2 regions of the Thalassospira sp. ABL2_045 genome follow, and region 2 is predicted to be linked to the other one. Evidence: riboswitches for the same ligand, from Rfam matches in the RefSeq annotation. Region 2 holds a riboswitch; the other holds the start of a gene.

Region 1 (7,227 bases), on a different contig from region 2:
CGACAGCATGCTGGATGTCGGAACGGCAGTCGTCAATTTCATGGCGGTCCGTTCTGCCTGGCGTCCGGCTGACCACGATCATCGCTTTGGCCATGGCAAGGCCGAACCATTGGCCGGGCTTTTCCAATGTGCATTCATGATCGGGGCGGCGGTATTTGTCGTGGCCGAGGCCTCGTCTCGGGTATTCGATCCGCAGCCGCTGCGCTACGCGACCGAGGGCATCTGGATGATGGCGGTGTCGATGGTCATGACACTTGGACTGGTCGTGCTCCAGCGCAAGGCCGCCCGCGTTTCGGGGTCGGTCGCTGTTGAAGCCGATTCTTTGCAATATACCAGTGATATTCTTGCCAATGCGGCGGTGATCCTTGCCCTTGTTCTGGGCATGTCGGGCTTCTTGTGGGCCGACCCGCTGATTGGTGTGGTGGTCGCCGGGTTCCTTGTTATTTCGGCGGTCAAGGTCGGCAAGCATTCGATCAAGGTTCTGATGGATGCGGAACTTCCCGATTCTGATAGTCAGCGGATCATTGAACTGGCGATGAAAAACGCCTCTGTCATCGGCATTCACCGTCTGCGGACCCGCTCGTCGGGTGTTCATCGCTTTGCCGAGATCGAGCTGATCATGGATGGCGGCATGCTGATGCGCGAATCGCACACCATCTGCCATCAGGTGATGGACAGCATCCGCTCGGAATATCCCGATCTCGATATCACCATCCATCCCGAGCCGCCCGAAGACATCCATCTTGATGAATTCAGCGGCTATACCGAGGATCCGGAATTCTGGCACACCGGTCGCGCCAAACGCGCTGGCCAACATGACATCCCGGTCAATAATACCGGCGGCGAAGTCGCGGCCATGGGGCGCTAAGTAGGCTTGCGCGACTGGAATAACAGAAAACGGCTGACATTTTCCAATGCCAGCCGTTGTTTGGTTTTCGGGGCGATCGTTCGGATTAATCCCAGCTCAGCGCACCACCGTTCTGATATTCAATCACCCGGGTTTCAAAGAAGTTCTTTTCCTTCTTGAGGTCCATGGCTTCTGACATCCATGGGAACGGATTATCCACTTCGGCAAAGACCGGGCTCAGGCCAAGCTGGCCGCAGCGGCGGTTGGCGATGAAGTGCATATACTGTTCACACAGCTCGGCATTCAGGCCAAGGAAGCCGTTGGGCATGGTGTCACGCCCGTAGGCAGCTTCAAGTTCGGCGGCGTCACCCAACATGCCACGCACTTCTTCCTGGAACGCAGCCGTCCACAAATGCGGGTTTTCCGCCTTGATCTGGTTGATGACATCGATCCCGAAATTGAGATGGATGCTCTCATCACGCAGGATGTACTGATATTGCTCGGCAATACCGACCATCTTGTTGCGACGGCCCAGCGACAGGATCTGGGCAAAGCCGGTGTAGAACCACATGCCTTCGAACACGACATAGAACGCGACAAGATCACGCAGGAAGTCCTGATCGCGTTCCGGTGTGCCCGTGGCAAAGTTCGGATCATCAAGATGCTTGGTGTAATCAAGTGCCCAAGCAGCCTTGTCCGTGATCGAGGGTACCTCGCGATACATGTTGAACAGTTCACCCTCATCAAGGCCGAGGCTTTCAACAATGTACTGGAAGGTATGGGTGTGAACCGCTTCCTCGAATGCCTGACGTAGCAGATACTGTCGGCATTCCGGGTTGGTCACGTGGCGATAGATCGCTAGCACGATATTGTTGGCGACAAGGCTTTCCGAGGCAGCAAAGAAACCCAGATTGCGTTTCAGCATCCGGCGTTCATCCTCGGTCAGGCCATCGCGCGATTTCCAAAGTGCGATATCGGCCTGCATGGAAACCTCGGTCGGCATCCAGTGGTTGTTACAGCCGGCGAGATACTTTTCCCAAGCCCAGCCATATTTCAACGGCAGAAGCTGGTTTACGTCAGCTCGTGAATTGATCATCGCCTTTTCGCTGACCGAAACGCGACCGCCGCGTCGGTCAATCTCGCCAAGGCCGGTGGCATCGCTGCCCGCATCTTCGGTGTTGTTTACAGAAGGGGTTTCGTCTTCGACCCAATCAAGCATGGTTCTCGTTCCCGTTTTTGGTGTTACTGGCAGGCTTCGCAATCCGGATCGTCAAGGGAGCAGGCCTTGCCCCAGACTTCCCCGCCCGTGATGTCATCATCTTTTGGTTTGCTATCCACCACGGCAGATGGACGCGCTGCCGGGCTTGGTGATGGCGATGCTGTCACGACGGCCGCAGGTGTCGGGCTTGGGGCTGCTGCAGCCGGACTGTTGCCAACCGCATTCAGTTTGCCATCCGTGCCTTTGAGGGTTGATTTTTCGACATGGGTTGCGGCGCTTGAGCGCAGGTAATAGGTGGTCTTGAGCCCACGCAACCAAGCCAGACGATAAAGGTCACCAAGCTTCTTGCCGGACGGATTGGCGATATACAGGTTCAGTGATTGCGCCTGATCGAGCCACTTCTGACGCCGTGCCGCGGCCTCGATCAGCCAAGACGAATCAAGTTCGAACGCCGTGGCATAAAGCGCCTTGAGGTCGTCGGGGATTCGGTCAATCTGCCCAACACTGCCGTCATAGTATTTCAGGTCCGAAATCATCACCTCGTCCCAGATACCCCGTTCCTTGAGGTCATGGACAAGGGCCGCATTCACCACGGTGAAATCGCCCGACATGTTCGATTTGACAAACAGGTTGCGGTAGGCCGGCTCGATCGATTGGCTAACCCCACAGATATTGGAAATCGTCGCCGTCGGGGCAATCGCCATGGTGTTGGAATTGCGCATGCCAATGGACTGAACACGCCCACGAAGCGTTTCCCAATCCAGACGCTGGATGCGATCAACATTCAATTCATCACGTGTTTCGGCCAGCAATTCGATGGAATCAATTGGCAGAATACCGCGCGACCAAAGCGACCCTTCAAAGCTTTCATAGCGGCCACGTTCTTCGGCAAGGTCTACGGATGCGGAAATGGCGTGATAGGAAATCGCCTCCATGCTTTCATCGGCGAAATCAACTGCCTGGTCTGAGGCATAGGCAATGCCCATCTTCTGCAAGGCATCCTGAAAACCCATCAAACCAAGGCCAACGGGGCGATGGCGCAGGTTTGAATAGCGTGCCTCGGGGATGGTATAGAAATTGATGTCGATCACGTTATCAAGCATGCGCATCGCGGTTTTTACCGTTTTGGCAAGCTTGTCATGGTCAAGGCCGTTTTCGGTCACATGCGCCATCAGGTTGATCGAACCAAGGTTACAAACCGCGACCTCGTCCGCCGATGTGTTCAGAGTTATTTCCGTACACAGGTTGGATGAATGCACCACACCACGATGGTTCTGCGGGGAGCGGATATTGCAGGGATCCTTGAAGGTGATCCATGGATGACCGGTTTCAAACACCATGGTCAGCATGCGCCGCCACAGATCGACCGCACGCACGGTTTTAAAATTGCTGATCAGGCCGCTATTGGCCTTGGCTTCGTATTCTTCATAGGCGGCCTTGAATTTCGCACCATAAAGATCGTGCAGATCGGGCGTGTCATCAGGTGAAAACAGGGTCCACGGGCCCTCGGCCATGACGCGTTCCATGAAAAGATCCGGCACCCAGTTGGCGGTGTTCATGTCATGGGTGCGGCGGCGGTCATCGCCGGTGTTTTTGCGAAGATCAAGGAACTCTTCGATATCGATGTGCCAGGTTTCAAGATAGGCGCAAACCGCCCCCTTGCGCTTGCCGCCCTGATTGACCGCAATCGCGGTATCATTGGCAACTTTCAGGAACGGAACCACACCCTGACTTTGGCCATTGGTGCCCTTGATATGTGCGCCAAGACCGCGCACCGGGGTCCAGTCGTTGCCAAGCCCGCCGGAATATTTTGCCAGCAGGGCGTTATCCTTGACCGACTTGAAGATGCCATCAAGGTCATCAGGCACGGTTGTCAGAAAGCAGGAAGACAACTGCGGACAGCAGGTGCCAGCGTTAAACAGCGTTGGGGTCGATGCCATGAAGACAAAGGTCGAAAGCTGATCATAGAACTCGATCGCCTTGGCTTCGCGGTCGATCTCGCGGATGGCAAGCCCCATGGCAACCCGCATGAAGAAGGCCTGCGGCAATTCAAAGCGCGATCCTTTGACATGCAGGAAGTAACGATCATAAAGCGTCTGAAGACCCAAGTACTGGAAATTCAGATCGCGTTCCGGCTTGATCGCAGCCGAGATCTTCTTGAGATCAAATTTGGCAAGCTCACCATCAATCAGTCCGGCCTCGATCCCGACCTTGAGGGCGGCGGGGAAATAGGTGGCGTAACGTTCGCTCATTTCGGCCTGGGTGGCCTGTTCCGGGCGGCCCGATACAAAACTCAGTGCTTCGGCGCGCAGTTTATCAAGCAGAAGTCGCGCACTGACAAAGGCATAGTTCGGTTCACGTTCAACAAGGGTTCTGGCCGCCATGATCGGGGCCAACGCCAGCTCATCCGTGGTCACACCGTCATAAAGGTTGCGGCGCGTTTCCTCAAAAATCGGGTCGCTGCTGACCCCTTCAAGCGCGCCGCAGGCCTCTGAAATCACGGTGGTCAGGCGGTCGAAATCAAGCGGTGCCTTGCTGCCGTCTGGCTGGGTTACGTTGATCAGCGGGGCATCGGGCTTTTTCTTTTTCTTGCGTGTTTCAAGTTTGGCGCGCTCCCGGGCGCGGTCTTCGCGATACAGCACATAGGCACGTGCGACCTTGTGGTGCTCGCTGCGCATCAGGGCGAGTTCGACCTGATCCTGAATGTCTTCGATCTGAAGGGTATGGCCCGGTGCAACACGGCGTAAAAGGGTGGCGGTTACCTGTTCGGCGAGTGCATCGACAATGTCATGGACGCGATGCGATCCGGATGCGGTTTCGCCCTCTGCGGCAAGGAATGCCTTGGTCAGTGCTGCCTTGATCTTGGCAGGGTCAAAATTGGTCACCGAGCCATTGCGACGAATGACTTGGAATTCGGTTTGCGATTGTGGTGATGGATTGGAAACGGCTGGCCGTTCCATTTCGACAGTTGCTGACATCGTTAGCCCCAATTTTTTGGGGGCAAAGGCCAAACGGAGGTATGCAGGGATGGATGGCAACAAATTGCCAGATCGCAAGCACTCCACCGGGACACCCCGCCCGTGAATGTTAACTCATGCTCACGGCAGGTCTCCTGGCTTGCGGGTCAATGCGTCTTTCAACCTTCCCGAAACCCCGAAGGGTTTCAGTGGTTATTTTGCGAAAGACACTCTCCGCTTACAGTTGCGGGGGCAGCTCCGGATTTGTTTGAAAAAGGCTCAAACGCACCGAATTCCCTCTTAGCCTTCGCACCAACTCTGTGGTCGACGCGAAGGACCGTGATGTCTAGATATTGGGTCCGGTCTGCACTTTTCGTCAATATATATGTTTTCTTGACAGGATTTCCCGTTTTACGCGATTTGGCGCGAAGCCAAGAATTTCTGCCAAACATCTCTGTTGGCAAAAAAAGTGGCGGGTCCCGAAAGACCCGCCTTTTTCTTCTTTGGTTTGCTGTGTCGGAATTCGATATCGGAGGTTACAGAACGGTAAGCATGCTTGCGACCAATGGATGGCGGACAATGTCCTTGTCGCGCAACTGGACACAGGCGACATCATCAACATTTTCAAGCCGTTCGGACATTTCCGAAAGACCCGACATTTCCGGCAAAAGGTCGGTCTGGTCCGGATCGCCGGTCAGGATCATGGTTGAATTCCAGCCAAGCCGGGTGACCAGCATCTTGAGCTGCCCGTATGTGCAGTTCTGTGCTTCATCGATCACGACAAAGGCGTTGTTAAGTGTGCGACCGCGCATATAGCCGATCGGTGCAATTTCGATCGTGCCATCGGAAATATAAGTCTTAAGGCGCTTGGCCCCCAGACGGTCATTGAGCGCATCATAAAGCGGGCGCAGATACGGGGCCATTTTGGCTTCGACATCGCCGGGCAGAAAGCCGATATTCTCCCCGGCTTCGACCGCCGGCCGCGCCAGAACGATGCGAGCGATATCGCCGTTATCAAGGGCCTCGACAGCTTTTGATACCGCGATATAGGTCTTGCCGGTCCCGGCCGGGCCAAGGGCCATCACCAGATTGAAGTTGTCGATGGCCTCCATCAGGGCTGCCTGGTTCTCGCTTTTCGGGCGGATGTTGCGGCGGTAGCTTTGATCGCGTTGTCCTTTCTGCTCTGTCTCGCCAAGTGGATGCCAGTCGGCATTCTTTTCATCAAACAGCTCATGAACGTTGGTAGTAGTCTGTTGCGGACGGTTACGACGACGTGCTGCGCGCTTACCCATGACGATCACCTCAACAAAGTTGCCAAAAAAGCAAAACGCGCCATTCCGTCATGGAAAGGCGCGCATTCAATTTTCATCTTGCGATGGAAGTGGCGGTAGGAGTTTCCGCCGGTCACAGCATGTTGCATGTGCGATCCGGGGGGCGAAAATTCTCGTTTTAAGACGCTTTTTCGCGGCACTCGGGAACCCCTCCTGCGGTCCAGTTATTGACCGTTGACTGGAATCGTACCCCTATATGCAGTGTCTTGTCACGGGTTTTTGCGCGATTAAATTTTCATGAAACAGGATTGTGAGTCTTTTCAGATGTTTATCCCGCATCTGCGAAGGAAGTTTTTTCAATCAACCCTGCATTGACACATCTGATCGCGATGGCAGGGCGGCACTGATCACCCAGGCAAGCGTCAAAAACGCAATCGATGTCACAAGACAGCCAACCAGCCCGCCATAAAGATACGCCACCCCCGAAAGCACCGTGCCGGTCAATCGCCCGATGGCGTTCGACATATAATAAAACCCGACATTCATCGCGACCTTGTCGCCCTCGGCATAGGCCAGGATCAGATAGGAATGCAGCGATGAATTGATGGCAAAAACCACCCCGAACACCAGCAACCCGCCCAGAACCGCAAGTTCAGGCGCGATATCGCGCGTGATGGCGGCGGCAATCATTGCGGACACCGCAATCAGGGCCGAAATCCAGATTTGCGCTGTCCGGCCATCCGGCTCGCGGGTTTTTGCCCGCAACATCTTGGGCGCGATGGCCTGGATAAAGCCATAGCCGATGACCCAAAGCGCCATGTAGCTGCCAACTTCGATATGGCTCCAGCCAAGCTCGGACGCCAGAAACACCGGCAACCCGACAACAAACCAGATATCGCGCGATCCGAATAAAAACAGCCGGGCCGCCGACAG
Region 2 (7,227 bases):
TCAAAGAGGTAAAGGGTGGTGCGGCCAAGGTTGTCGGTTTCTCGGCCAAGCGTGCGCGTGGCATGATGGCGCGCTATATGATTGACAATCGGATCGAAGACCCGCAAGAGCTCAAGAAATTCAACGTGGATGGCTACAGCTATCAGGATGACCTCTCGACCGAGACAGAGTGGGTCTTTACGCGCGTCCACGACCAGTAACGACATAACTATCCGGTGAAGCCCTATGACCGACGAGCATCTTGAACAGCTCGAGGATGAGAATGCCTTACCAGAATCGCACCCGTTTTCGGGCTATCTGCGGACGTTTTACCGTGGGCCGGGCCGGTCACGCAGCCTGACCCGCGAGGAAGCATTTGACGCGTTCTCGATGATCCTGCGCGATGAGGTCGAACCGATCCAGCTTGGCGCGTTTCTTTTGATGCTGCGCTATCGGGCAGAAACGCCTGAAGAACTCGCTGGCATGATCGAGGCCGTCCGCAAGGCCGCCCGTCTTGAACCGGATGAAGAGGGCGAGGACGAAAATCTTGATCGTCCAGCACTCGATTGGCCGTCCTATGCGGCGGGTCGCACCCGTGGATTGCCGTGGTTTGTGCTTTCCGCGCTATTGCTGTCGCAGAACGGTGTGCCAATCCTGATGCATGGCTATAACTCGCATCTGGTCAATGGCATGGGCACAGAGGCCGCCATCAAGGCGCTGAAACTGCCGATTGCCATGTCTGCCGAAGAAGCCAGATCAGATATCGCATCCAAGGGATTTGCCTATCTGCCGCTGCGCCATATGCATCCGAAACTTCAAGAACTGATTGGTCTGCGTCCGTTGCTTGGTTTGCGCAGTCCGGTAAATACACTGCTTCGTTTGCTGAACCCGTTGCAGGCAAAATCGGCGTTTCTCGGCGTGTTTCATCCGGCGTTCCTCGATGTTCATCGGGAAACCGGAAAGCTTTTGGAACTGCCACGTATTGGTGTGATCAAGGGCGGCGGGGGCGAGGCCGAAAGAACCCCTTACAAGCATGTGGACCTGCGGATGCTTGATAATGGGGAACTCAATGATGTGCGCTGGCCAGCGATGCTGCCCAAAACCGCCAAGGACGGCGAAGAACAAAGCCCGATATCGCTCAAACATTTTCTCGGTGTGTGGCGCGGCGACGTTGAAGACACGCCCGCCGAAGCCAAGATCAAGGGCAGTGCGGCCATGGCAGCCTTCCTTGCAGGCAAGGCCGACTATATGGACGAGGCCGAAAATCTTGTTCAAGACTGGTGGGATAATCGCGACCGGGATGTTGGCTGATCGTTTGGGAGTTTGGCGAGCCGAATGAAAGGGACGGGAAACCGTCCCTTTTTTCATGCTTAGAAAGATGATCCGGGCTCCTTGAGAAACGCTGTTTCCTCTGGCGTTGAGGTGCGGCCAAGTATGTCGTTGCGATGCGGGTAGCGACCAAAACGATCAATGATCTTTTTATGCTTCAGCTCGAACTCGTAATTGCGCTCAAGACCCGGCTGAGAAAACAGATCGACAGCGACCTCGTGGATGATTTCGGATTCTGAATGCATATAGGGCATATACAAAAAGGCCTGCTCCTGCGGCGTCACCAATTTGCGATCATGCCCCAAGGCAACCGCTTCCTGGGCCAGTACCAATGCCATCGTATCGAACGCAAAGGATTGCGGCTGATCGCGATACATATTACGCGAAAACTGGTCCAGAACGATGATTTCGGCCAGACGCCCATGGGGTGTTGTGCGCCACGTAAACAGCTCCCCCGCACAAGCGGCGGCATGAAAATCGGAAAACCGTTCGGTGATGTGGCGGTCAAGGGATGTGTCCTTGATAAACCACTGTTTTTCTTCGAGTTCCTTGAACCAGAAAACAAGAACCGTTTCAGGTGTCATGATGTTTCCGCCCATCGTAATGCGGGCATTTGAAGCCCGTCGCCAAAGGTGGTGATGATCTTTGCCCGGCGCTCCAATGAGGTCAAGCCATCACCCAAAAGATTATGGCCCCACAACCGGGCAAAGAGTTGACAGCGATCCGTCGCACGTGGATTATGACAGTGTCTTTGGTGTTGATCTGAATGGATCAACTTAAAAGGGAACGTGGTGCGTCATGCGTGACAAGGCCACGGCTGCCCCCGCAACTGTAAGCGGTCCGAGCACTGCATATGCCACTGGGATATACCGGGAAGGCGTAGTGCTTTTCAAACCGCGAGCCAGGAGACCTGCCTTTGACTGCCGAGTGCCTGGCACTTGGTATCAAACTGTTGGACGCCGGGGTGAGCGTCAGGTTGCAGGGGTACACACGGTCTTGATAAGATCCGCAATCTTGCTTCCAGCCATCCTATCGTTCTTTGTCCTGACCCTGCGCGTGGGGCCTTTGTCCTGCGTGCATCGTTTGAGAAAGAGACGATTATATGTTGAAGACTCTTGGAAAGCTTGCAATCGCAAGCGCCTGTGTGCTGTCGGCTACCATGCCGGCCCAAGCACATTTTCAGTTGGCCTATACGCCAGAAGTAAACGTGACCAAGGCCGGGGATCAGCCGGTAAAGCTGATTTTCTGGCATCCGTTCGAAAACGGCCATGTCATGGATATGGTCGAGCCGCTGGAATTTTACGCGATCAATCGTGGTAAGAAAATTGATTTGAAATCAACGCTTTCGCCGATCACTTTCACAGGTTCAGCGAACTCGGCCGCGGCCTTTGATGGTGTGCTTTCCCTTCGCCGCAGCGGCGATTACGTGATGGTTGTCGTGCCAAGCCCGTATTACGAGGAAAGCGAAGACATTTACATCCAGCAGATCACGAAATCCTATGTGAACCGCAACGAAATTCCGACTGACTGGATGGAGCCACAAGGGCTCAAAACCGAAATTCTGCCGCTCAATCGTCCGACCAATATCGTCGCGGGCTCAACCTTCACCGGTCGTGTTCTAAGCGAAGGACAGCCGGTCGCGGGTAGCGAGATTGAGATCGAGTACATGGCCGCAGAACCCGATATGGCCAGCAACACACCACAGGGACCAACCGCATCGCCGATGCCAGGTGGTGCTGTGGTGGCAATTTCAGATGAAAACGGGTATTTCACCTTTGGTGTCCCCAAGGCAGGGTTTTGGGGATTTGCAGCACTTGGCAGCGGCCCTGAAAAAGAATTTCAGGGCAAAGAGCTTTCACAGGATGCAGTCCTGTGGGTTCGCGCCTATGATGTGAAATAGGCGAGGGACAAAACAGATGCATATTGTGGATGGTGCGCTGGCACCGGAAGTCTTGATTGGCGGGGGCGTTCTTGCAGTGGCCGGGCTTGGGCTGGGCTTGCGGAAACTGCCAATCGATAAAATTCCCGCAACCGGGGTTTTGTCGGCAACATTCTTTGTTGCTTCGCTTATTCATGTGCCGGTGGGACCATCCAGTGTGCATCTGATCATGAGCGGTCTGGCCGGGCTGGTGCTTGGCTGGACCGCCTTTCCTGCGCTGTTTGTGGGGCTTTTGCTGCAGGCGATCTTCTTTGGTTTTGGCGGTTTGACGGTTCTTGGCGTCAATACGGTCAATATCGCGTTTCCAGCCGTTCTGGCGGGGCTCTTGTTCCGCGGCATGGTGTCGCGCAGCAACCCCGTGACGGCCGCTATTCTGGGCGGCATTGCCGGGGCGTTTTCAATTGCGCTAACAACGCTTTGTGTGGCGGTGTCCCTTGCGCTTAGCGGGGATGGATTCGTCGCGGCGGCGAAGCTTGTCTTCTTTGCGCACATCCCGATCATGATTGTCGAAGGTTTGATCTCTGCGGCTTCGGTTTATCTGATTGCGAAGGTCAAACCGGCCTTGTTACAGCCCGCAGACCCGATAACCGATTTCCAATTGCAGGCGGCGGCACTTAACGCAAAGCAGGCGGGCGAGGCTTCCAATGGCTAAGGCTTTCATGGTCGCCCTCGCTTTGGGGGTAATGGTGCTTGGGACTGGACCGGTGCAGGCACACAAGGTCATTGCGTCGGTGTTTCCCAGTGGCGCAAACATTGAAGGCGAGATCGGTTTTTCAAGCGGGGATATGGCCGAAAACACGCTTGTCGAGGTTTTCGATCCTGAAGGCAACAAGATCGACGAAGTGACAACCGATGAAGATGGTTTCTTTGTCTATACGCCAAGCGGTGATGTTGATTTGCTGTTTCGCGCCGATCTTGGGGCAGGGCATGTGGCCGAAGCGCGTTTTGCCATAAGTGATTTGTCGACTGTCGAAGATGTCGAACAAGCGGTGTCCAATCAAACAGGTGCCGCATCAAGCGTAACTGCATCCAGCTCAAACGCTGCAATCACCCGAGAACAGGAAAAGATCATCGCGACCATTGTCCGGGATGAATTGCGTCCGCTGCGTCGTGAGATCACGGCCTATAAGGAAAAGAATGATCTTCAATCGATTCTGGGCGGGATTGGCTATATATTCGGTGCCTTCGGGATCATTTACTACATCGCAGCGCGACGGATACGAGCAAAAGCACCCAAAGCATGAGCCATCTTTTCGGGCATGACCAACCCTTGAACGTTCAGGCGGGTGGCGGCGGACATACGCCGTCATTCATCGGGATGTTTGACCCTCGGGTCAGGGTGGTCGCGGCGTGTGTGTTTGCGATCGTCGTAGTCGCCTTGCATCAAATCGAATTTGCGCTGGGGGCGTTGGCGGTTGCGGCCATCACGCTGAGCCTGACCGATTTGCCGCTGCGTGTGACATTAAAGCGCATGGCGGCCATGGATGGCTTCATCATTGTGATGCTGGTGATGCTGCCTTTCACAACACCGGGCACGCCGATGTTCACCGTCCTTGGTGCGCAAGCCAGTCAGGAAGGCTTGATGCATGCTATCCTGATCGGTATTCGGGCCAACGCGGTTGTCTTGATGATGTTAAGCCTGCTGTCGGGCATGACGCCGGTGGCGCTTGGGCATACGCTTTATCGTTTGAAATGCCCACCGGCACTTGTGCATCTGATGATGTTCACGGTGCGCTATATATCCGTTTTGCATGACGAATATCACCGTCTTCGCATGGCCATGAAACTGCGCGGGTTCAAGGCGCGCAACAATGCCCACACATACCGATCTTTTGGCTATTTGTTTGGCATGTTGGTGGTGCGTTCGCTGGAACGTGCCGAACGGGTGCTTGAAGCCATGAAATGTCGCGGGTTTAGCGGTCATTTTCCGATGATTGATGATATGGCCTTTCGGCGTCGCGATGGTTTGTTCGTTGTTTTCTTCCTGGCCCTGATTACCGCCTTAGTCCTTTTGGATCGAATTTATGTCTTCGCTTATTGAACTGAACGATATTTCTTATGGCTACCGGGCAGGGCAGAACGTGTTGGATCGTGTCAGTCTGACACTTGATCCTGGTGAACGTCTGTTTCTTGCCGGGCCAAACGGAGCAGGAAAAAGCACGCTGTTGCGGATCCTTGTTGGCCTGATCAAACCGCATGCGGGCGAAATTCGCGCCTTTGGCACCCCGCGCGTGACCGATGCCGAATTCCATGATTTGCGCTGCCGGGTTGGTTTCATCGTGCAAGACCCGGATGACCAGCTGTTTTGTCCGACCGTGATCGAAGACATCGCTTTCGGGCCGCTTAATCTTGGGGCCAGCCGCGAAGAAGCGCTTGCGATCGTTGACGAGGTCCTTGACCAGCTCCATCTCAAGCATCTGCGTGAACGGATTACGCACGAGCTTTCTGGTGGTGAGAAACGGCTGGTATCTGTGGCCGCCGTGCTCGCAATGAAACCTGATGTCTTGTTGCTCGATGAGCCAACCAACGCGCTTGACGAAGAAAACATGCGTCGGCTTGAGGAAATCCTGCTTGGCCTGCCGCAAGCCATGATTCTGGTGTCGCATGACCCGCATTTCCGGCGTAAGCTCGCCACACGGATCATTGAATTGCGCACGGGTAAAATGTTGCAGCTGCCCGAAAAGAAATGCACAGCTGGCGAGCGCGCCAAACAGGCAGAAGACGCATCCTGAGGACCTGAGCACAGTGTCTCGTGGGCGCGCATGAAAGGGCGGAGATGACATCAAGCATATCCCCGTTTGCCAAACCGGCCTTTCGCCATCTGTTCGCAGCCCAGATTACGTCTTTGATCGGGACGGGGCTGACGACGGTGGCGTTGTCGCTTTTGGCCTATGATCTTGCAGGCGATGATGCCGGTCGGGTGCTTGGCTCCATCCTTGTTCTGAAAATGGTGGCCTATCTTGTCATCGCCCCGATCGCGGGCGGCATGGCGCATTTGCTGCCACGTCGCATGTGGTTGGTTGGGCTGGATGTCCTGCGTGCAGTAATTGTGCTGTGTTTACCATTCGTTGATCAGGTCTGGCAGATTTTCGTGCTGGTGTTTGTGGTGAATGCTGCGTCTGCCGCCTTCACCCCGGTATTTCAGGCGATCATCCCCGAAGTGCTGCCAGACGAAAAGGTCTACACCAAGGGGCTTTCATATGCCCGACTGGCCTATGACGTGGAAAACCTTGCCAGTCCTGCATTGGCCGCAGCCCTGCTTGCAATTTGGTCGTTTGACAGCCTGTTTATGGCCAACAGCCTGACGTTCACGATCTCAGCCATGTTGATCATGACGGCCAGTGTGCCCAAGGCCGCCCCAACTGATCGGACCGGCGGGATCTATGCCAATACGATTTTCGGGATTGCGGCCTATTTGAAAACGCCACGATTGCGCGGGCTTCTGGCGGTGTATTTTGCTGTATCCTCGGTCGGGGCGATGATCATTGTGAATACGGTGGTGCTTACCCGTGGTGTGCTCGGGGGCAGTGAGCTGCTGACTACCAATTTCCTTGCCTGTGCAGGGGGCGGGTCCATGACGGCCGCCTTCATGATCCCACGTTTGATCGAACGGCTGGGCGAACGTCGCCTGATGCTGTCCGGCATTGTCGTCGCAGCAATGGCGATGCTGGTTGGTGGCGCATTGATGATTGCAGGACATGCGTCGGTAATCACGTTTGCTGTTCTTTGGGGGATTGCTGGCGCCGGAACAACCTTTGCGCAAACACCGGGCGGTCGGTTGGTTCAGCGTTCGGCGGGCGACGGGGACCGATCAGCGTTCTTTGCCGCCAATTTCGCCCTGTCCCATGGGGGCTGGCTGTTTGCCTATGGCATTGTTGGCTGGCTGGGCAGTCTGGCTGATCTGTCTGTGGCTTTTCTGGCCTCGGGCGGGCTTGCGCTTTGCGCGATCTTTGCTGCGATGGTTTTGTGGCCAAGGGAAG

The links. Region 2 has a riboswitch for cobalamin ahead of ACXAIA_RS06295 (DUF4198 domain-containing protein). Riboswitches for the same ligand answer to the same signal wherever they lie in the genome.
Region 1: it holds a riboswitch for cobalamin, as region 2 does, so the genes downstream of both, ACXAIA_RS10810 (ribonucleoside-diphosphate reductase subunit alpha) here and ACXAIA_RS06295 (DUF4198 domain-containing protein) in region 2, are expected to answer to the same signal.

The regions. Positions count from the first base shown of each region.
Region 1 covers NZ_JBSWYV010000006.1:112,821-120,047, reverse strand. Annotated here, with positions in the region: gene ACXAIA_RS10820 (cation diffusion facilitator family transporter) at 1-868, shown strand, start outside; gene ACXAIA_RS10815 (ribonucleotide-diphosphate reductase subunit beta) at 954-2,066, opposite strand; gene ACXAIA_RS10810 (ribonucleoside-diphosphate reductase subunit alpha) at 2,090-5,044, opposite strand; cobalamin riboswitch at 5,152-5,380, opposite strand; gene ACXAIA_RS10805 (PhoH family protein) at 5,560-6,315, opposite strand; gene arsJ (organoarsenical effux MFS transporter ArsJ) at 6,655-7,227, opposite strand, start outside.
Region 2 covers NZ_JBSWYV010000003.1:63,749-70,975, reverse strand. Annotated here, with positions in the region: gene yaaA (peroxide stress protein YaaA) at 1-200, shown strand, start outside; gene ACXAIA_RS06305 (glycosyl transferase family protein) at 226-1,290, shown strand; gene ACXAIA_RS06300 (DUF924 family protein) at 1,350-1,892, opposite strand; cobalamin riboswitch at 2,044-2,240, shown strand; gene ACXAIA_RS06295 (DUF4198 domain-containing protein) at 2,411-3,208, shown strand; gene cbiM (cobalt transporter CbiM) at 3,225-3,899, shown strand; gene ACXAIA_RS06285 (cobalt ABC transporter permease) at 3,892-4,491, shown strand; gene cbiQ (cobalt ECF transporter T component CbiQ) at 4,488-5,288, shown strand; gene ACXAIA_RS06275 (energy-coupling factor ABC transporter ATP-binding protein) at 5,272-5,979, shown strand; gene ACXAIA_RS06270 (MFS transporter) at 6,024-7,227, shown strand, end outside.